3 regions of the Pseudoalteromonas sp. APC 3495 genome follow, and region 1 is predicted to be linked to each of the others. Evidence: predicted binding sites of a transcription regulator. Region 1 holds the regulator's gene; each other region holds the start of a gene.
What was found. Region 1 encodes sigma-54, which starts transcription at its own class of promoters, with help from an activator protein. Its sites were predicted from a motif close to GTTGGCACGNNNNTNGNNT; they were not measured.
Positions count from the first base shown of each region.

Region 2: flgB (flagellar basal body rod protein FlgB) is a predicted target of sigma-54. The motif match lies at 2,484-2,502, and genes of this name have one in related genera.
Region 3: QL984_RS10685 (PA2169 family four-helix-bundle protein) is a predicted target of sigma-54. The motif match lies at 2,156-2,174, and genes of this name have one in related genera.

Region 1 is NZ_JASDDA010000009.1:33,115-40,331, reverse strand. It holds gene QL984_RS05600 (YgiQ family radical SAM protein) at 1-625, shown strand, start outside; gene mgtE (magnesium transporter) at 703-2,061, opposite strand; gene QL984_RS05590 (HPr family phosphocarrier protein) at 2,201-2,473, opposite strand; gene rapZ (RNase adapter RapZ) at 2,498-3,340, opposite strand; gene ptsN (PTS IIA-like nitrogen regulatory protein PtsN) at 3,360-3,812, opposite strand; gene hpf (ribosome hibernation promoting factor) at 3,817-4,104, opposite strand; gene QL984_RS05570 (RNA polymerase factor sigma-54) at 4,131-5,630, opposite strand; gene lptB (LPS export ABC transporter ATP-binding protein) at 6,012-6,737, opposite strand; gene lptA (lipopolysaccharide transport periplasmic protein LptA) at 6,734-7,217, opposite strand, start outside.
Region 2 is NZ_JASDDA010000017.1:5,040-12,256, reverse strand. It holds gene flgE (flagellar hook protein FlgE) at 1-856, opposite strand, end outside; gene QL984_RS08895 (flagellar hook assembly protein FlgD) at 915-1,592, opposite strand; gene flgC (flagellar basal body rod protein FlgC) at 1,606-2,037, opposite strand; gene flgB (flagellar basal body rod protein FlgB) at 2,040-2,450, opposite strand; gene QL984_RS08880 (protein-glutamate O-methyltransferase CheR) at 2,580-3,410, opposite strand; gene QL984_RS08875 (chemotaxis protein) at 3,431-4,363, opposite strand; gene flgA (flagellar basal body P-ring formation chaperone FlgA) at 4,502-5,209, shown strand; gene flgM (flagellar biosynthesis anti-sigma factor FlgM) at 5,285-5,605, shown strand; gene flgN (flagellar export chaperone FlgN) at 5,598-6,029, shown strand; gene QL984_RS08855 (LPP20 family lipoprotein) at 6,118-6,576, opposite strand; gene QL984_RS08850 (flagellar assembly protein T N-terminal domain-containing protein) at 6,716-7,217, shown strand, end outside.
Region 3 is NZ_JASDDA010000023.1:847-8,063, forward strand. It holds gene aceK (bifunctional isocitrate dehydrogenase kinase/phosphatase) at 1-1,085, shown strand, start outside; gene QL984_RS10680 (LysR family transcriptional regulator) at 1,102-2,040, shown strand; gene QL984_RS10685 (PA2169 family four-helix-bundle protein) at 2,213-2,656, shown strand; gene QL984_RS10690 (TonB-dependent receptor) at 2,722-5,754, opposite strand; gene QL984_RS10695 (FecR domain-containing protein) at 5,764-6,840, opposite strand; gene QL984_RS10700 (sigma-70 family RNA polymerase sigma factor) at 6,837-7,217, opposite strand, start outside.

The DNA.
Region 1 (7,217 bases):
ATATTTAAAAATAGCACCTGAGCACACAGAAGATGGCCCATTATCAAAAATGATGAAACCAGGTATGGGCGCCTATGATGAATTTAAAGCGTTATTTGATAAGTACTCAAAAGAAGCGGGTAAAAAGCAGTATTTAATTCCATACTTTATTTCTGCTCACCCGGGGACTAAAGATGAAGACATGGTAAACATGGCTTTATGGTTGAAATCGAATGATTTTAAGCTTGATCAGGTACAAAATTTTTATCCATCACCGATGGCCAACGCAACCACCATTTACCACACAGAAATGAACTCGCTACGTAATATTAAAAATAATACGGAGCAAGTACCTGTGCCTAAGGGAGCGCGCCAACGTCGTTTGCATAAAGCGATTTTACGCTATCACGATCCTGCCGGTTGGCCAATGATCCGCGAAGCCCTGCGTAACATGGGCAAAGCCAAGCTTATTGGTAAAGGACCTAACTGTTTAGTCCCTGAAGAAGGACGAGATGAAAGACAAACCAAAGGCGGAAAAGGTAACAAGGGCGGTCGTCCTGCGCTGACTCGTCATACTGGCTTTAGCCAGTTTAAAAAAGCCAACACTAAACCTAAGGTAGGTGGTAATCGCCAACGCGCTAAGTAGCCTTAACTTATGTAAAGTAACTATCGGCTTAAACAAAAACACCGCGTATTGATGCGGTGTTTTTGTTTATAAAAAGATTAAATCAATAACCAAGTCGCAGTACCTAAGAAGGCAAATATACCAACAATATCAGTTACCGTGGTTAGTACCACACTGCCTGCAAGTGCTGGATCTATTTTCATTTTTTTAAGCAATAGTGGGATACTAGCACCCGCAATACCTGCTGCAACTAAATTCATAAACATAGCAAACGCTAAAACACCACCGAGTTTGAAATCCCATTGCCAAAGCGCAACGACACCGGCAATTAGGATAGACCAAACCATACCGTTAATCGCGCCGATAGCGAGTTCTTTTAATAATAAAAAACGTTGGTTAGTTTGGTTGATATGGCCCACCGCGATACCGCGAATAACCAAAGTTAAGGTTTGGCTGCCTGCAACCCCACCCATTGACGGGACAATACCATTGAGCACAGCAAGAATTGGTAATATAGCTAAGGTGTTTTCAAAAAAGCTCGCCACAATTGCAGCCAGCAATGCAGTTAGTAAGTTTACACCCAGCCAAATTGAGCGCTTTTTAGAGCTTTTCAACACAGGTGCAAAGGTATCTTCTTCATCATCTAAACCCGCTAAACCCAGTAAACTGTGCTCAGCGTCTTCACGAATAACATCAACGATATCATCAATGGTGATCCGCCCAAGCAAGTGTGCGTTGTCATCAACAACCGGTGCCGATATCCAGTTATGACGCTCAAACAATTGTGCAACTTCGCTCTCATCCATTGAAATAGGAATAGACTCACAGTCTTCATCCATTAACTCATGAACAATTTTTTCAGGGGGATTAGTTAATAAAGTACTCAGCGATAGGGCGCCTAAAAAGCAGTTATTTTCATCAACCACATATAAGTCATCTGTACCCTCAGGTAATTCGCCGCGTAAGCGAATATAACGCAGTACCACATCTAGAGTCACATCGGGGCGAATAGTAACGGTATCTATATTCATCAATGCGCCAGCAGAGCGCTCTTGATACGATAAAGCCTGCGTTGCACGTTCTCTATCTTGAATATCCATAGCGCTAACAACATCTTTATAAACGGTGTCAGGTAGGCTACGTAGTACTTCCCCTAAGTCATCATGGCCCATGTCTTCGGTTGCGGCAGCAATGTGCTCGGGTGCCATTTGCGCAATAATACCCAAACGTACATCTTCAGACAGCTCTTCAAGCACATCACCTTGTACATCAGGATCAACAAGCTGCCAGAGCATACGGCGAATTTTATGCGGGGATGATTCTAAAAGAAGTGCGGTATCACAAGGCGCCGTTTTTGCCAGCATGCGTCTAACTTGAACAAATTGACCACTATTTAGTGACTTAGTCACCTGTTTTAGTTGTTGTAGTGGAATATCTTGTTCTAAAGCTTCAGGCATTGGCGTCCTTAATTAAATTGTATTACATGCTGGAAGGGTATAAATGCTATTCAATTTTAGTTTATCTTACTTTATGTGAGCAAACTAACTCAACCACTATTAACCTAAGCTTAGGATGATGAGTTAATAATGAACTTTTTTATTCTTGCTCATTAAATCGTTGGTCGATGAGTTCACCTATTGCGCTAAGTGCAGGCTCAGCGTCGGGGCCTTCGCATACCACCTTAACTTCTTTGCCTTGGCTGCTTTCGAGTAACATAAGTGCCAGCACGCTATCGCCAGCGGCTTGTTTGTCATCTTGAAATAAAGTGATTGTGGCATCAAATTGCACAGAAAGCTGAGCTAATACTGTCGCCGCTCTAGCGTGTAATCCTAATTTGTTTTTTATTAAAAATGTATTTTCTAACCGCATGACATGTTCTCGCAAGCTTTGATTTTATTCTTGTTCTCGGTGGCGAATTTTTACATTAGGATGACTCATTGCAAAGCTTTCACCAATGGTTTGCGCTAAATAAACAGAGCGGTGTTGCCCACCGGTACAGCCAATTGCAATGGTTAAGTAGCTGCGGTTATTTCGTTCTAAATGCGGCAGCCATGTTTGCACAAATGTTTGAATTTGCCATGTAAATTTTTGCACTATGCTGTGACTTGCTAGGTAGTCTTTTACTGGTTGATCCAGCCCCGTAAGTGGCTTAAGTTCAGGCTCCCAATGCGGGTTTGGTAAAAAACGGGCATCGAATACGTAATCTGCTTCTTTAGGGATGCCGTGTTTAAAACCAAATGACTCAAAGGTAATGATCAGTTGTTTATCTTTTTTTCCGAGTATTTTTTCACGAATAGATTCAGCAAGCTGATGCACACTTAAATCTGTGGTATCAATCATATAATCAGCACGATTAATCAATACATCAAGCAGTTGTTTTTCTTTTTTTATGGCTAAATCAAGCGGCAAAGAATCAATAGATAAAGGGTGGAGACGACGCGTTTCCGAAAAGCGTTTTATTAATGTTTGATCGTCACTGTCTAAATAAAATACCGTTGGTTTAGTAAAACCAGGTAAATATTCAATGATTTCATTAAACTGCTGTTGCTCTTTAGGTAGGTTACGTACATCAACACTCACGGCAATTTTATTATAACTGTCGGAAACACTGCGCACTAATGATGGTAATAAATTAAGAGGAATATTGTCTACACAATAATAACCTAAGTCTTCCACAACGCGTAACGCCACAGATTTACCTGACCCTGAACGACCGCTTATAATTATTAATTCCATTTATCACCTTTCTTTGTTACTACGATTGACTGACGATAACCTGATATAGTTCGCTATCCGATTTGGCGGCGCGTAACTGTTTACAAAATTCTTTATCATTGAGCTTATCAGCAATCGTGGCTAGCGTTTTCAAATGCTGCTGATTATCGCCATCGGGAACAATTAACGCGACAAAAATGTCAACCGGCCGGTTATCAATCGCATCAAAATTAATAGCTGTTTCGCTCACTAAAATCAAAGCAAGGGGCTCTTGAGCTCCACTCATGCGACCATGTGGAATAGCAATGCCTCGGCCAATGCCTGTACTTCCAAGCTTTTCTCTTGCAGTTAATGCATTAAGAATATCTTGTTGTGTTAAATAGGGCAGCTTATTGTGAGCCAATTCACTGATAAATTCTAAAATTCTTTTTTTACTATTAAAAAGGACCGCAGCTTTACTGCAGTCCTGACAGATAAGTGAGCTTAGTTTCATAGTGTTAGTGTCGAGCAAGTTTCTCTTTGTGTTTAATTACTTGACGATCTAGCTTGTCAATGAGCGAGTCTATAGCGGCATACATATCTTGATGCTCAGTAGAGGCAAAAATCTCAGCGCCACTAACATGAACGGTTGCTTCAGCTTTTTGGTTTAGTTTTTCTACATCGAGAATAACGTGCACATTCGTTATGTGATCAGTGTGCCTCTGTAACTTCGAAAATTTACTATTTACGTAGTCTCTAAGCGAGTCGGTAATATCTACATGGCGACCAGTTAAATTCAGTTGCATAAACATTTTCCTCTTTGTTGTACGCCTTAAATCAAACTTTTACGTTGATTAGACGGGGGAATAGCTAGAGATTCGCGATATTTTGCAATGGTTCTCCTCGCTACTTTAATTCCTTGCTCTGCCAATATATCTGCAATTTTACTATCACTCAATGGTTTAGCTGAGTTTTCTGCAGCGATTAATTTTTTAATTAATGCACGTATTGCTGTTGATGAACATTCGCCACCATTTTCAGTACTTACATGGCTTGAAAAGAAATATTTAAGCTCAAAAATGCCACGTGGTGTATGCATGTATTTTTGCGTAGTAACACGCGATATAGTCGACTCGTGCATTTCCACCATTTCAGCCACATCGTTAAGCACCATAGGCTTCATAGCCTCAGGACCGTGTTCAAAAAAGGCCTGTTGCTGTTGCACAATACAGTTGGTTACTTTAAGTAGCGTGTCATTTCTACTTTCTAAGCTTTTTATAAACCATTTAGCCTCTTGTAAGTGCGAGCGAATAAACTGGCTATCACCACTTGATTTAACCGTACGCGACATAGCTGCATATTGGCTATTTACTCTGATCTTAGGCATGCTATCTGGGTTTAATTCAACTACCCAACGACCTTTAACTTTTTTAACCGACACATCAGGAATAACGTATTCAGACTCTTCTCTAACAATAGTGTCTGCCGGTTTTGGGCTGAGCGTATGAATCAACGTCATGATTTCTTTAAGCTCATCTTCTTTAAGCTTTGTTTTTTTCATCAACGTGCGATAGTCACGTGCAGCAAGTAAATCAATATGATCGGTTAAGATCATTTTTGTTTCGTTTAAAAAAGGTGTGTCTTTATCAAATTGATTTAGCTGAATACACAAGCACTCTTGTAAACTACGCGCGGCTATTCCCACTGGATCAAATAGTTGAATACGCTTTAGTACCGCTTCTATTTCGTCAAGTTCAACTTCATCTTCGCCGTCGTTTTCTTGGTTAAAGCTTTCTAATATTTCTTCACAGCTAAGGGTTAGAATCCCTGAGTCGTCCACAGCTTCTACAATTGCAATAGCTATCGCTTCATCGGTAGGACTAAACGGCGTCAGTTGAAGTTGCCACATTAAATACTCATGCAGCGTTTCAGTCGAAGAGCCTTGATAAATAGATTCATCTTCTGGCATTGGGCCCGATGAAGAGGCAGGCGCAGCGCTCATATATTCATCCCAAGTAACATCCATAGCCATATCATCGCTAATGGTGTCTTTGGTCATTGCTTCGCCGCTATCTTGCTCATCCTCGCTAGGTTTATCGTCAGCTGAGGCACTTAGCGTTAAGTCATCGTTATCGGCTTTTTGTTCGTTTTTACCTGCAGTGTCTTCGCTGTAATCGTGTTCTTCAACTTCAAGCAAGGGGTTGCTATCGAGCGCTTCTTGAATTTCTTGCTGGAGATCCAATGTACTGAGTTGCAATAAGCGAATTGCTTGTTGCAACTGTGGAGTCATTGTAAGTTGCTGGCCCATGCGCAGCTGTAATGATTGCCTCATTTATCTCTAACAATCCTTTTAAATTACGGTCTGTTGACCTTTACGGATTAAAATTTGTTCAAACTAGGGGCGGTTTAATTGCGGCGCGAGGTTTGTAACCTAGTGGGCTAAGTCAAAACCGAGCAAAGCTTCCGCGTCCTGCTCACGCTCCTTACCTACATCCATGTAGGCAACAAAGAGTAAATCGTCCCTAGGCAGAACCCGAAGGGCAGCGCCTGTTTGGCATTGATGCTGCGTTATCGCCTATTTATGGGGAATACCACACCACATAGGCTCTGCCTTGCCTAAATACCAAACAGACTGCTGCAAATTCAACCTTGAAAGGTCAACAGACCTAAGTATGATTAATCTTAGCAGATGCTTAGTGGAATAACACACATATTAGAGCTTGAACTGCTCGCCCAAATAAACATCGCGTACTGTTTTATCGTTTAATACGTATTCAGGAGTGCCTGATGCAATTAACTCCCCATGAGAAACTATGTAGGCTTTTTCACAAACATCAAGTGTTTCGCGCACGTTATGGTCTGTAATAAGTACGCCAATGCCACGGTTTTTAAGATGCTCTATAATCTTTTTAATATCTAATACTGAGATAGGATCAACCCCCGCAAAGGGTTCGTCTAAAAGGATAAATTTAGGGTTTGCTGCTAACGCGCGAGCAATTTCAACGCGGCGACGTTCACCACCTGATAAGGCCATACCTTGGCTGTCGCGGATATGCTGAATGCTAAATTCATCAAGTAAATTATTTAAGGTATCTTCGCGTTGTTGTTTGTTTAATTCTTTACGTGTTTCTAAGATAGCCATTAAGTTTTGATAAACAGTCAGCTTTCTAAAAATAGACGACTCTTGCGGTAGATAACCAATCCCTAAACGCGCTCGGCTGTGCATCGGTAATAAAGTAATATCTTTATCATCAATTGATATTTTGCCTTTATCACTAGGGACAAGGCCTACAATCATATAAAAAGTGGTGGTTTTACCTGCACCATTAGGGCCAAGTAACCCCACAATACTGCCAGCTTCAACCTCTAGGCCAACGTTTTTTACAACTTCACGACCTTTGTAGCTTTTAGCTAATAGCTCTGCTTTTAATGTGCTCATGGTTGGCCTTTATCATCTTCTTTTTTATTTTCAACAGGCACTAAAATAGTGTGTACACGGTCTGTTGAGTTTTCGTCTTTTTCTGCGCTAATTAACTGCTGCTCGATATCGTAAGTGATACTTTTAGCTGTTATTTTTTGACCTGCTTGAGCAATGCTTGCATCGCCGATTAAGGTTAAAAAACGCAGCGACACATCGTAACGCACTTCATTAGCACTGGCGCTCATTATGGTGCCATCAGCTTGTGTTTCTTCAAAATATGCAGGGCTGCCTGTGGCAATTAATAACTGTTTGTTATCGCCTAGGTCATCGCGTTTATGCACTTCTAAACGGTCAGCTGTGATACGGCGATTACCATGAATAATTTCAACATTTTTCTCAAAAATGCCTACGTTTTCTTTTAATTGACCTTCTTGCTTATCTGCACTAATTGAAATTTGATTAGCAGCGGGGGCTTCAGCAGGTTCAGCGCCATTACTG
Region 2 (7,217 bases), on a different contig from region 1:
ATTGGGCGCCATTAGATAAAATACCCGATAAATTAGTTCCGGTTAAATTAACATCAGTAAAGGTTGGACCAACATTTGGAGCACCATTAGTCGTTGCAGGCAAACCGCTAGCATCAAACCCAAAGGTACTTAGCGGGCTTGGTGTTGCTGTCGCGGCACCAGTTGCATCAAAGGGAGTTTTATCAAGCGTACCATGTACTTGCCATTCATTAGGCGCTGTTTTTACAAAAAAGAATTGTAGAACATGTGGCTCACCAAGTGAGTCATACATTGTGGTCGATGTCGAAGAGTTATAAGTAGTACTGTCTGTTGCATCAAAAGGGACAGCTATTACATCTTCTCGAGAATCGACGTTAAATGATGTATAAACGTTTGAAGTAGAGCGCGGAGAGCCCGAAGAATCTGGTATTTGTAAAGCAGATGAAGTACTAAGACTTACAGAGGTCGTATCACCACTAACTTCATCAACTGGGAAGCTTTGTAAAAAATTACCTTTAGCATCTACAACAAAGTTATCTTTATTAAGCTTAAATGCACCCGCACGCGTGTAGGTAAAGTCTTGTGCGCCTAAGTCTTGACTGGTAGCAAAATACCCCTCACCTGTGATCGCTAAATCCAGTGAATTATTAGTAAACTGCAGCGAGCCCTGATGAAACTGCTGGGCAACCATAGTGGTTTGTACACCATCACCATTTTTCGTTTTACCGGCGCTAAATACTGATGATGCGTATACATCAGCAAATTCAGCGCGAGACTCTTTAAAGCCCGTGGTATTTACGTTGGCAATATTATTGGCGGTAACATCTAAATCTTTTTGTGCGGCAGCAAGGCCTGTTAATGCAATATTGAAGCTCATAATTAACCTCTAACCTAAAAAATATTTAGCCTATTGGCTAAAAAATACATAAAATCTATTACGCGATTTCTGCGACATCAGTCAGCCTAACCGCACCTTCTTTGGTATTAATAATAATGCCGCTTGAGCCATTAATATTAACACTCTCAATATTTTTGAATGAGGCAATTGGTAAGCTAGAGAATTCGCCATCCGTACTGCCTTCAGCTTTAACATTGTATTCACCAGGAGGAAGTCGTTCACCCGCTTCGTTTTTACCATCCCATGCAAAGCGAACCGCACCTGCAGGCTGCGTGCCTAAATCAATAGTTTTAACTAATTGCCCTGATGCATCTTCAATACGAAGCGTTAAATTGTCTACCGGCTTTTCAGCAACAATCGCTCCCTTTACCTCACCCGACTCATTAAGCTCAAGTGTGTCAGACTCCAGCAGCGCTTGCTTACCAACCAGTGTTGATGCTTGCAATGCTGAATTTGATGTCATCGACGCAGCTAAAGACTCAAAGTTAGAGTTTAAATTTGAGATCCCTTCAGCCATAGTAAAGTTTGTCATTTGTGCAATCATCTGATCGTTATCAGCTGGTTTGCTGGGATCTTGATATGACAACTGCTGTGTTAACAACGAAAAGAAATCTTCTTGGGTTAACGCATCACTCTCTTCTTTTTTTGGCACTTGCTTATCTTGCCAACGTAAAGAGTCCATGTAGGATGAAGAAGTACTAATATCGTTACTCATGAGCTACCCTCAGTTACCGCTGACCTAACAGCAGTGTTTTACTTAACATTTGCTTAGCTGCATCAGCAACTTGAACATTTGTCTGATAAGAGCGAGAAGCAGAAATCATATTTGCCATCTCCTCAACAACATTCACGTTGGGTTTGTAAATATATCCATTTTCATCCGCACTCGGGTGATTTGGGTTATATTCGATTTGTAGTGGTTTATTACTTTCAACCACTCCTAACACTTTTACACCAACGGCAGAGCCCTGTGGGTTGCTTGCTGACGCTGACGCTTTTGTTAGCTCCGCAGCAAATACAGGTTGTCGCGCTCGGTACGTCTCATTTTGTGAAGAGCTAATTGTATTGGCATTAGAGATATTACTTGCCGTGGTATTTAATCGCACGTTTTGCGCGCTCATACCAGAACCAGCAATATCAAACACATTATATAAACTCATAATTAGGCTCCTTGACTACCGAGGGCTTTTTTCAGGCCTTTAAATTTACCATTAAGAAACTGGACACTGGCCTGATACTCCATAGCATTCTGTGTATACAAGTTCCGTTCCACTTGTATATCAACAGAGTTGCCATCACCTGTATCTGTTTGATTTGGCGTACGAAATAGTTCATTACTACCTACACTACGGGTACCACCGGCAATGTGTTTTTCATTGGTTCTTACCATGGTATTGCCGCTTAGTTGGTTGGACTTTGCCGTTTTTAATGCTGAGGCAAAGTCGATATCTTTTGCTTTATAGCCGGGCGTATCAGCATTTGCGATATTAGTAGCGAGCATTTCTGCTCTTTGCGAACGGATCAACATCGCATGCGGATGCACGCCTAATGCTTTATCAAAACTGATAGCCATAACTACCTCCAAAAAATTGACTCAGTACAGATAAAGCAATAAATGAGCCAGCAGTGAAAATAGTGATGATAAAAACAAAAAACGACGCAATAGGCGTCGTTTAGAGGAGGGATAATATATTAATGAAGGTCATTTCTTTTGATAAATGATACCAGGGTTACAACGCACCATATCAAAGTCAGTACTTAAACCAGACATAGACTCCGACGCACCTAAAAATAAATACCCCTTAGGGTTAAGTGCTTGAGAGAATTGTGCAATTATTTTGGCTTTCACCTCAGGTGAAAAGTAAATTAAAACATTACGGCAAAATATAATATCGAACTTACCCATTAAAGCGTACGAATCGAGCAAATTTAAATGCCTAAAGCTCACTTGCTTTTTCAATGAATCAACCACTTGTGCCATACCATTGCCGCTGTCTTTAAAAAACTTTTTACGGCGTTCAGCAGAGAGTCCACGAGCCAATGCCAATGCATCATATTCAGCATGTTTACACATATCAAGCATGGTATTTGATATATCTGTACCAATTATTTGTGCACCCATTTTTAAAACACCAGGGCTGCTGGATTGAAACTCAGCAACCGACATCGCTATTGAGTAGGGTTCTTGTCCTGATGAGCTCGCCGCAGACCATATTTTTAATGGCCTATTTAACGTTTTAAACTCAGGGAATAATCTGGTTTTAAGTAACTCAAACGGATACTGATCTCTAAACCACAATGTCTCATTGGTTGTCATGGCATCAACAACGGCAGCGCGCAACTGGCGCTCATGCACACCGAGAGTTTTACTTACCAATTCAGACAACGATTCAACATTAAATCGAGACATTAATGGTGCCAAACGGCTCTTTACCAAATACTGCTTATTTTCACCTAAAACAATACCGCACTGTTGTTCTAAAAATAAGCGAAATTGATCGTATTCGTTTTGCTGCAAATCTTTATTAGTCAAATCAATAACACCTATGTTTATTAATCACGATGAACCCATTTATTAACGGCTGTTGCAAGCTCGTCTGGGTTAAATTTTGCAATAAAATCATCTGCTCCTACTTTTTCAATCATCGCTTGATTGAAAACACCACTCAATGATGTGTGTAAAATCACATGTAGTGGCGCAAGTTTAGGATTAGCTTTGATTTCTGCAGTCAGCGTGTAACCATCCATTTCTGGCATTTCTACATCAGAAATGAGTAGCCCTACTCGCTCTGTAATATCATTTACGCAATCGAGCTCTGCAATTTCTTTTAATCTTATTAAAGCTTCTTTACCATTTTTAGCCAACTCAGTTGTTACACCTAATGGTTCCAATGCTCGTTTTACTTGATTTCGCGCAACAGCCGAATCATCAGCAATAAATACTATTCTCTCGCCTAAATCTTTTTGTATATTACCTTGCGAGGCGACATCATCGCTCACGGTAGTATTAACTGGGCAGATTTCGTTTAAGATTTTTTCTACGTCGAGTATCTCAACGAGCTCATTTTCAATTTCAGTGACGGCTGTTAAATAAGAATAACGACCCGCTCCTGACGGCGGTGGCATTATTTTTTCCCAGTTCATGTTAACTATACGTTCAACACCACCTACTAAGAATCCTTGCACTGTACGGTTATACTCAGCAATTATTATAAAGCCATCTTCGATGCTTTTTATTGGGCGCCCGCCTACGGCCATAGATAAATCAATCACCGAAATAGTTTGCCCACGAATATGTGCTACGCCACGGATATAAGTGTTAGATTTCGGCATGCTAGTCAATGGAGGGCATTGAAGAACTTCTCTTACCTTGAACACATTAATACCAAAGCGCTGACGCCCATTAAGCTTAAATAACAATAATTCCAAGCGGTTTTGCCCAACCAACTGCGTACGTTGGTTTACTGAGTCTAAAATGCCGGCCATTTAAATCTCCTAAGAAAACAAATATAAGGAACGATAATTGCTTTCAATTAATAAAGCGTCATAACACAACGGGGGCGTCTAAATTCTGACGCAAAATATTTATACCCTGTTTGCAACCATAAGCATAGTCGAAACATTATGAGTTTGTTAAAAAAAACCAGAAGATACAGTGTTTTTTATTTTCTTGCTAGCCTCTGCTTCGCTTTGCCACTAAAGGCACAAGTATTTAGTAAAGAGTTATTGCAAGAAATGGCTGTATCTTATGTTGCTCAAAAAGCAGTGACTACAAATGATAACAAAATACAGTTTAGCGCATTACCGCTAGATAGCCGCATTCCCGATCGCCAATGTAATTCTGAGCCTGAGCTAATAACGCCAAGTGAGCCTCCCTTTAATCGCCAAGTCACTATTCAAATAAAATGTAACGATAGTGACAACTGGGCACAGTACGTTCATGTCAGAATCACTGAATCAGCACCTGTTGTAGTTGCAACTACCAATTTAGCACGAGGTGAAGTGATTACTCCATCCCATTTAAGTATTGATATGCGCCCTGCACACTTTATCAGAGCGCAGTACCTTGAAGATCCAACGGCTCTTATTGGTAGTCGTAGCAAACGCAACATCCGTGAAGGAATGCCCGTTTTACTTAATCAAATATGTATGGTGTGCAAAGGTGATTCTGTTACAATTTATGCTAATATCAAAGGGTTAAGAGTGAAAACGACGGGTATTGCATTAGAGGATGGCACCTTGGGCGAGCAAGTAAGAGTAGAAAACAAAAAGACAGGTAAAGTTTTAAATGCGCGTGTAGATGGTGTAGAGTCTGTGCAAGTAAATATTTAATATAAATTTATGCTAAAGTATCTTTAATAAATGCCGATATAAAGGCATCAGTTGGGCAATATACGGATTTTTATTATGGTCGGTCAAGTAAATAAATCAAATCAACAACCGAGTGTTTTAACAAACACTCAACAGCAAAAAGTTGATTTAAAAAGAGATAATGCAAATACACAGGCGGCACAAACGCCTTCACCTAAAGCTGCCAGCGATTCGGTGAGCTTAACACCGCAAGCTAAGCAATTAAAATCGTTACAAGAGAAAGCGCAGCAGTCTTCTGGTTTTGATAGCAACAAAGTTGCTGAGCTTAAAAAAGCGATTACTGAAGGTAATTATCAAATCGACAGTGAGAAGCTTGCCAAAAATCTAGCAGACTTTGAGTTTAACGTTTATGGCTGATCACAATAGTTTAATTACAATTAAACTAAATGAGCAAATTACTTGCTTAACAAAACTGAGCGAGTTACTCACTCAGGAGCTTACTGCGATTGCATCTCGAAGAGGTGAAGGTTTAAAAGAAATTGCCCAACAAAAAATGTCTTTTTTAACCAGTATAAGCACCCTTGATAAAGAACTCAGCAAACTTATTGCCAGTAATGATCAGCAAACAGATGAAAACGCTGACTTAATAAAGCTAACTCGAGAAAAGCTTGAGCAGTGTCAAAAACAAAATGAAGTTAACGCTCATGCAGCGCACCAGGCGCAGTTAAGTGTAAAGCAATTAAAGGGTATTTTAATTGGCGCACCTTCGTCTATGACCTACGATCAAGCCGGTAGTGTAGTTAATACTGACAACAGCATTGTGCGTAACCTAAAAGCCTAAAGAATACTCATAAAAAAACGCCTAAACGATTATTCGTTTAGGCGTTTTTTTATGATTAATAATTTGTCGGTTAGTAATAACTTGTCGCTTAGTAATAAGTGACTTTTTTCACTTCCCGTGGTTTTATCTCACCGATGTACAAGTCGTGTACGCGCTTCATATTAAGCTCAAGCTCAGTAATATACACATCATTAACAGCATAAGTTTTTATAATTTGCGCACCTTTTATAATACCTTGCACTTTACTCTGTAAATAATCATCTTGGGCAACAGAGCCTGCGACGGTTGTGCCTGCGGTAATTTTTTGCCCGTACACTTGTTCCGTTAGTTCGCGGTATGCTTCTAGCTTGGAGGCTTTAATTGCCATAAGCTGTTTTTGAGTGTCATTACTTCCCGACTGCAAACTAATGGGCGCGTACCCTATTGCTTTTAATACAGGGTAATTATTTGGCTCAACATATTTATATTCAACGTGCTTATCAAATATATTGCTACAACCGCTTAACGTTAAGCAGCCTAATGTGATCATTAATGGCATTACTCGCATCATACAGGGCCTTTAAAAACTAATTAAACTCAGTTATGCACGTTTAATGCCAGTGATACCTATATTCTGTAACAACAAATAATAGTGGTACATTACTTGCTGAGATTTATTAACACTAACGTTTAATTGGAGTAAGAGTATGAAATCGTTTTTAAAAGCAGTATTGGCAGGATTAAGCACCACTGCGGTATTAACGTTTTCACCTTTTACCCACGCTCAGTGGTATGAGTCTACAGGCCATGCGGTTATTCAAAATAGCGACATTCCCGGTGCAAAGGCCGCTGCAATAAAAGATGCGATTACCCAAGCCCTTGTATTCTCTGGTGCGCGGGTGAGCTCGGTGCAAACACTTGTTGATGGTGTTTTAACCCAAGATCAGCTAAAAATAAGTAGCCAAGGCGAAATTCAAAAAATAGAGCTCGTTAGCGAAAACCGCAGTAGTGATGAGTTTGCAATTACCTTACGCTTAGATATCTTTGCGCAAACAGAGCAATGTCCACAAAGCAACTTTAATAAGTTTATAGCTGTCACGCAAAGCCAATTAACAAATCGTGAACAAGCGAGAATGGGTCAAATATTTGACATTAACAAAGCAGTCAGTAAAAACATTTATACCTCGTTGCAAAAATCAAAAATGAGTG
Region 3 (7,217 bases), on a different contig from region 1:
TTGTATCACAAAGTGGCGTTCAGCCTTTTATTATTGCCGTGTTACACCATGAAGATAAAGGCCTCTATTTAGATGCCTTACTTACAAAGTCGTCGCAAATGCGCGTTATTTTTGGCTTTGCGCGTGCCTATTTTATGGTAGAAACTCATGCTCCTTCAGCGTTAGTGCGGTTTTTAAATCAACTTATGCCTAATAAAACCCTCGCCGAGCTTTACAACGCCATAGGCTTTCATAAACAAGGTAAAACCGAGTTTTATCGCGAGTTTTTGAATCATTTAACCCATTCTAATGACGAATTTACCATTGCTCCCGGTACACCGGGTATGGTGATGATGGTATTTACCCTACCCTCGTTTGGTTATGTATTTAAAGTTATTAAAGATAAATTTGGCGAAAGTAAGCCGTTTGGTCGCGATACGGTATTAAAACGCTATCAACTGGTTAAAAGTCATGACCGTGTTGGCCGAATGGCTGACACTATAGAGTATTCAAACGTCGTATTTCCTTTGGCACGATTTGATAGTAACTTGTTAGCACAGTTGCACAAAACCATTGGCTCATCGATGGTGATTGAGGGTGACTGGTTAATCATAAAACATTTATACATTGAACGGCGAATGACACCGCTTAATTTGTTTTTAGAAAATGCAGACGAAAAAAGTGCCGCCGATGCCATTGAAGAGTATGGCCAGGCGCTTAAAGAAATGATTGCCGTGAATATTTTCCCTGGCGATATGCTGTTAAAGAACTTTGGTGTAAGTAAGCACAAACGTATTATTTTTTATGATTACGATGAAGTGCAATATTTAACAGACATGAACTTTAGGGCACTACCCAAAGCAAAAAGTTATGATGATTATTTGATGGATGAACAAAGTTACTCGGTTGCTCCGCAAGATGTATTTCCAGAGCAATTATGTACCTTTGTAATGCCTAACCCAACATATAAACAATTTTTAACCAGTACGCACCCTGAACTACTTGATGTGAGCTTTTGGAAACAAGCACAACAAAATATAAAAAATGGAAAGGTGAGTCATATTTATCCCTATCCTACAGCACAGCGTTTTATCCATTACTGGTAAACGTTAAGGACACACAATGAATATAAGTAAAATAGATTTAAATTTACTGGTTTACCTCGATACATTACTGCGCGAATGTAACGTTACTCGTGCTGCTAACCAGCTTAGTATTACTCAACCGGCAATGAGTAATGGACTTAAACGCCTACGTAACCTTTTTAACGATCCTATTTTAGTGCGTACCAGCGATGGTATGGTGCCGACCGAGCGCGCTATTGAGTTACAGCCTGTTATTCGCGGTATTTTGATGACGCTTGAAGAAACGCTAGCACCTAATCGCGAATTTGAAGCTAAACAAAGTAAACGCGTGTTTAGAATTATGGCCAGTGACTATGCAGCCAGTACCATGGCACCGCGTTTATTAGGGAAATTACATGAAGAAGCCCCAGACACCACATTAGATATTTTAACGCCCAGCGATGTAACCTTTCATGATGTAGAAAACGGTAAAGTAGACATGGCAATTAACCGCTTTGAGAACTTACCGCAATCGTTTCATCATAAGCGAATTTGGAAAGATAGCTTTTGCTGTTTAGTAAAATCCGACAACCCTATTATTGAAAACTTTAGCCTAGATAGCTATTTAAAAGCCCGCCATATTTGGGTAAGTAAAACAGGCTTTGGTGTTGGGGTTGGCATGGATCCTAAAGATGTGCAAAAGCTGGGTTGGGTTGACGAAGCGCTCGCACATTTTGGGAAGCATCGAAATATTGCCACCTTTACTCGTAACTACCATGTTGCGATTCATTTAGCGAAAGAAAAAAACCTCGTGGCGACTTTACCTTCAAAAGCGGCCAATATTTATGTAGACGATCCGGGGCTTAAAATACTTGAACCACCCTTTCCAATTCCACCATTTGAACTTGATATGATATGGAGCCCTTTGTTACACAGAGATGCTAGCCATATTTGGTTACGTCAAAAAGTAGCCGAAGTAGCTGAAGAGCTTAAATAACCTTCTTACATGCTTTTATGTAAATTTTGCTTGCTAGCAGCATGTTAGCAAGCTTGCCTAGACCTCCCCATAATAATAAAACCATGAAAAACAATTAGTTAAAAAATAAAACCGCGTTGGAATGCCGCTTGCTTAGTTATCTATGTATTTTAAATTAACAGAGGTCATTATTATGAGCACCCATCAAGGACAAGAGATAAATCATATCACCGACATTATCCAAGTAATGAATAGCGGTATCGACTTTTACGAAAAAGCACAAGATAAAGTACAAGATCCTAGCGTAAGTGCATTATTTCAGCGCATGATCGACGCCCGCAAAGTAAGTGTTGAAAGCTTACAACCCTATGCAATTAATCAACAAGGTGCACGTGAAGATGGCTCTTCGTTCGCGGTAGAAGCACGCAGAGCATTTACCGCTTTGCTCAGTACATTTACTAGCGATAACGACCAAACCTACATTAAAGAGCTTGAAGAAGTAGAAGATAAAACCTTAGAAGAAATTAAAACAGCGTTAAAAAAGCCTCAATCACATGATTGTGAAGCGGCGCTGTCAAAGGTATTGCTTACCATGCAAAGCTGTCATGCTGAAATGAGTAAAATGCAAAAACATTAAGTTTAAAAACTATAAAAGGGCCTTACGGCCCTTTGGTTGTTAAATAACAATAGGAGAGTTATTAATTAAAAGCGGTATTCTGCACCTACGTAGTAGTAAGCACCGTTAAAACCAAATGGCGCTGAACGACGAGAGTACTTAAATACCCCATCACTGCTGACAATGGTATTACCTTGAGCATCTACAATAGTACCCGAACGTGAATTACCTATGGTGTTTTCATCAGGGTAAACATCAAATAAGTTATTTGCGCCAATATTTACCGATAAATTATCAGTTACAAAGTAATTAACTTTAATGTCAGTTAAAATTTCAGCACCGTAAGTCTGGCGACCGCCATCTTCAACTGTGTACTCACCAAAACGATTAAGTGATAAATTAACAGTCCAGTCGTCACGGCGATAAAGTGCACTTAAGTTAATGCGATCTTCTGGTTGCCATTCTTCGATGATAGAAATTTCTTGATCAGAAAACACATCATCGACTGGCACGGTTTCAAGACCAGAACCTGCAGGTGTAAATAACGACACCACATCGGTTTCGGTAAAGTTGGCCGCTAATGTAAAATCAAGTGTGCCGCCTAGGCCTTCTGTATTCCATGTAGCCACAAAGTCGATACCTTGCGTTTCTGTGTCAGCCCCATTTAAGAAAAACTGTCCTGCACCAGCACCCGAGCTCAATAACGCGGCATCAAGACTGTTTGATAAACCTTTGCCTAAGCGATTACTAATTACAATACGGTCGTCAATATCGATTGAGTAGTAATCAAGCGTTACATTAATATTATCGCTTACATTATAAACAATACCTAAACTGCGGTTTTGAGATTTCTCTTCTGTTAACTTAGGAATACCTAAACTTTGCGCCAAGGTTGAATCGTTTCTAAACGTGCCCACTTCTTCAGCCACTAAATTGCCATTAGGACCAACAACAAACTGCGTGCTGATATTGTTAAAGTACAACTGCTGCATTGAAGGCGCTCTAAAGCCTGAGCTTAATGCACCACGAAGTGAAATATCTTCGGTTAGTGACCAGTTACCCGCGAGTTTAAAGTTAACTGTATCGCCAAATCCTTTGTAATTATCGTAACGTAACGCCCCTGAGATAATCACATCTTCAATAACGTAAGCTTCAGCGTCTAAATAAAACGAGATCACATCGCGCGACTCATCAACCGACGATGCTGGCGATGAACCACCAAAGCCTTGTGTGCCACCTGATGCATTTTCGCTACCAATACCACCGCTTAGTCCATCATAAATATTAACACCATTGTTGGTATCGTAATCACGGTATGCGTATTCGCTGCCCTCTAAAATACGGTACTCATCGGTGCGTATTTCTGCGCCCATTGCTAATGAGTAATCATCAAAATTTTGAGTAAAATCAAGATTAATCGTTTGCAGTGATAGCTCCATACCATACGCGTAACCTTCACGTGGAATAGTGGCGCGAATATCTGCAGCGCTTAAGCCTTGGTCGTAACGTAAGAAGTTGGCATAAGAGGCATTAATCGTATCGCTAGTGGTGTAATCAATGCTGTTTTCACCATAGGTGTACGATAAGTCTAAGCTTGAGTCGTTATCAAACTGCGTTTTATAACCAAAGTTATATGAAATATCGTCAATCGTAGTGTTTATTTTTGGTAAAAAGCCAGCCGGAACTGTCGCATCACCATCTTGTAATACTGGGTTACCACCGGCATTGGCATTATGACGGAAAAATGCTGCTGATTCGTTATCACGCGTTGAATAGGTAATAAAACCGTATAGTTCACCCGCTCCTAATTCGTAGCCGGTGTTAACCGTTAAACCAAATTGTTGAGAGTCGGCATCGCCAATTCTAAATGTATCGCGTGGCGCGGTTAGTTCACGCGGGTCGCCTGCCAGTAACGTGCCGTCACTGAGCTCAGTACAACCATAAAATTGACATGAACCATGAAGCCCTGCACGGTTAGTTGGTGCGCGGTCACGGTAGTTTATAGTTGTATTTAAATAACCATTGTCACCTAAAGCAAAGCCTTTATTAAAGTCGATGTTAACAGTTTCGCCATCACCTTCTGAATACTCACCGTAGTTAATAGCGGCTTTACCACCTTCGCTGCCATCTTTGAGCACAATATTTATAACACCGGCAATTGCATCAGAACCATATTGAGCCGCAGCGCCATCACGCAGTACTTCAATACGTTTAATTGCTGAGGCTGGAATAGCGTTCATATCGGTACCCGCCGTACCACGCCCCACCGAAGTATTAATATGAATAATACTGGCTTGGTGACGACGCTTACCATTGATCAATACCAACGTTTGATCTGGCCCTAGGCCACGTAGCGTTGCTGGTCTTAATGCGTCAGTACCATCACTGATAGATGAACTTGAAAAGTTAAAAGAAGGTGCGATAGCTTGAAGCATGCGGCCAACTTCTGTTTGGCCGGTATTTTCGAGTGCTTCTGCACTTAAAATATCAACGGGGACAGGTAAGTCTTCAACTGAGCGCCCTGCCACACGACTACCTACAATAGCAATTTTTTCGATGTTTTGTTCTGCGCTTTGTTCAGCGGCATTGATTCCTTGTGAATTAACTGCAAGTAAAGCAGGTAATACAGCTGCACTAACTCCTGAAAGCTTCATCATGTTGTTATCTTTCCTATTGATTTGTTTGAGTTTAATACTCAGTAAACCATTTTGATCAACAACCGCATCGAGCTGTGTCTCAGCCAGTAATGCTTTTAGTGCATCAAGTTGAGAATAAAATCCATACAACGAATTTGCTTCGTATTGCTTGGCAAGTTCATACGAAAAAACCACAGTTTGTTCTGTTTGCTTAGCAAATTCTATTAAGGCTTTGTCTGCTCGTTGCGCTTTTATATCAAATTGCATCATTTGCCCCTCGGTTTGACTTGCATACACACTGATACTTAAAAACAGCGGTGCAACAAGGCCAAATTGAGTTAAATGGCACGTATGGTTACTGCGCAACTTATATAAACAGTTAGCAAACAAAAATCCTCTATAGTTTTTTATCATTTTTTTAATCTTTAAATTACTTTTTACACTCTTATGAGCAACATTGATTAACAATGGTGTGATTTTCATTACGATTACCTATGATTTTTTTTGATATTTTAGGCTAACAACATGCTCGCCTAAACGTTCATGTTCAATCGAAAAATTATTTTGCAAGCTCTCTAACAGGCCTGCCACATCACCCGCTTTAAAAACACCGGCCACTTTTATACGGGCTAACTCATCAGATGATAGTTCAAACCGCGTAGCGGTATAACGGCTGACTTCGTTTAAGGCATCTACCAGTTGCTCACCATTAAATATCAACATGCCATTTTGCCAAGCTAAGTCACGCTGTACATCATCAACCGATAAGTGTGTGATTGGTTTGGTAACGCTTTGTTCAATAATGGCTTTTTCACCGGAAATCACAATATTGGCATTAATTTGACGAATTTCATGATTGTTATTATCAGCTTGTTGATACGCTTTGAAATCATCAGCATTAACAGCAACGCTAGGATCGGTGATCATCACTTTACCCTCAGTAACAACCAGCTCGAGATCTGACGAAGTATTGCGCTGCACATTAAATACAGTACCGAGAGCGGTAAAGCTTTTATCACCGGCCATCACGCTGAATGGGCGTGATGCATCTTTAGCAACATTAAAACGGCCCTCGCCACGACTTAGTAACAATTGCCTACGGCCTTGGCTATAAGCGACTTCCAATGAGCTATTGGTATTAAGTTGTACAATTGTGCCATCTGGTAAAACATAGGTTGCTTGCTCACCAACTTTTGTTTTATAAATTTTTGTATAATTTACCTTGGCTAAATTTTTGTTGAAATTGCTATCTATATTTAGCAATAAATAGCTGCACATCATTAATGCAGCAACAATACTTGCTGCCATGCCAAATACATACGCAGGCTTTGTTTTGCTATTAGCCGATTGTTTATTTGGAAATAATACGCTGAGTTCGTTAAGTACACTCAGGTCATCCCAAAGCTGAGCTAATTCATACACCGCATTTTGATGAGCAGTACTTTGTAGCATCCACAGTTTAAATTGTTCCTGCTCTTCTTTTGTAAGGCCACGGTCAATAGCACTGATCCATTGCGATGCTTTTTCTAATATTAATTCTTTTGAGGTAAATTGATGGATGTTATTCATTTTGCTGCCCTCATTATGTCCGCACTTTGTTGGCAATGGTCGCTCTCATCGTGTGACTGTTCGCGCATATATAGCATGGTATTTAATAACCCTTTGGCAATGTGTTTTTCTACCGTACTTTGACTTAGCTGCATTTGCTGTGCGATCTCTTTTTGGCTCATTCCATAGACTTTTTTTAAAATAAAGCACTTTCTTACAACAGGACTTAATTGCTCAGTCGCCCGACAAAATAATAAAAAACGTTCTTTAGAGGTGTATTCGTCTTCTAATTGCATTGATTTAAGCAATTTGGGAAGTTCAGTTTCGTGGTTTAAAGGGGTACTAAATTTATTATCCCATTTAGCTATATGATTAAGTGCTAGGTGTTTAGCTGTTTT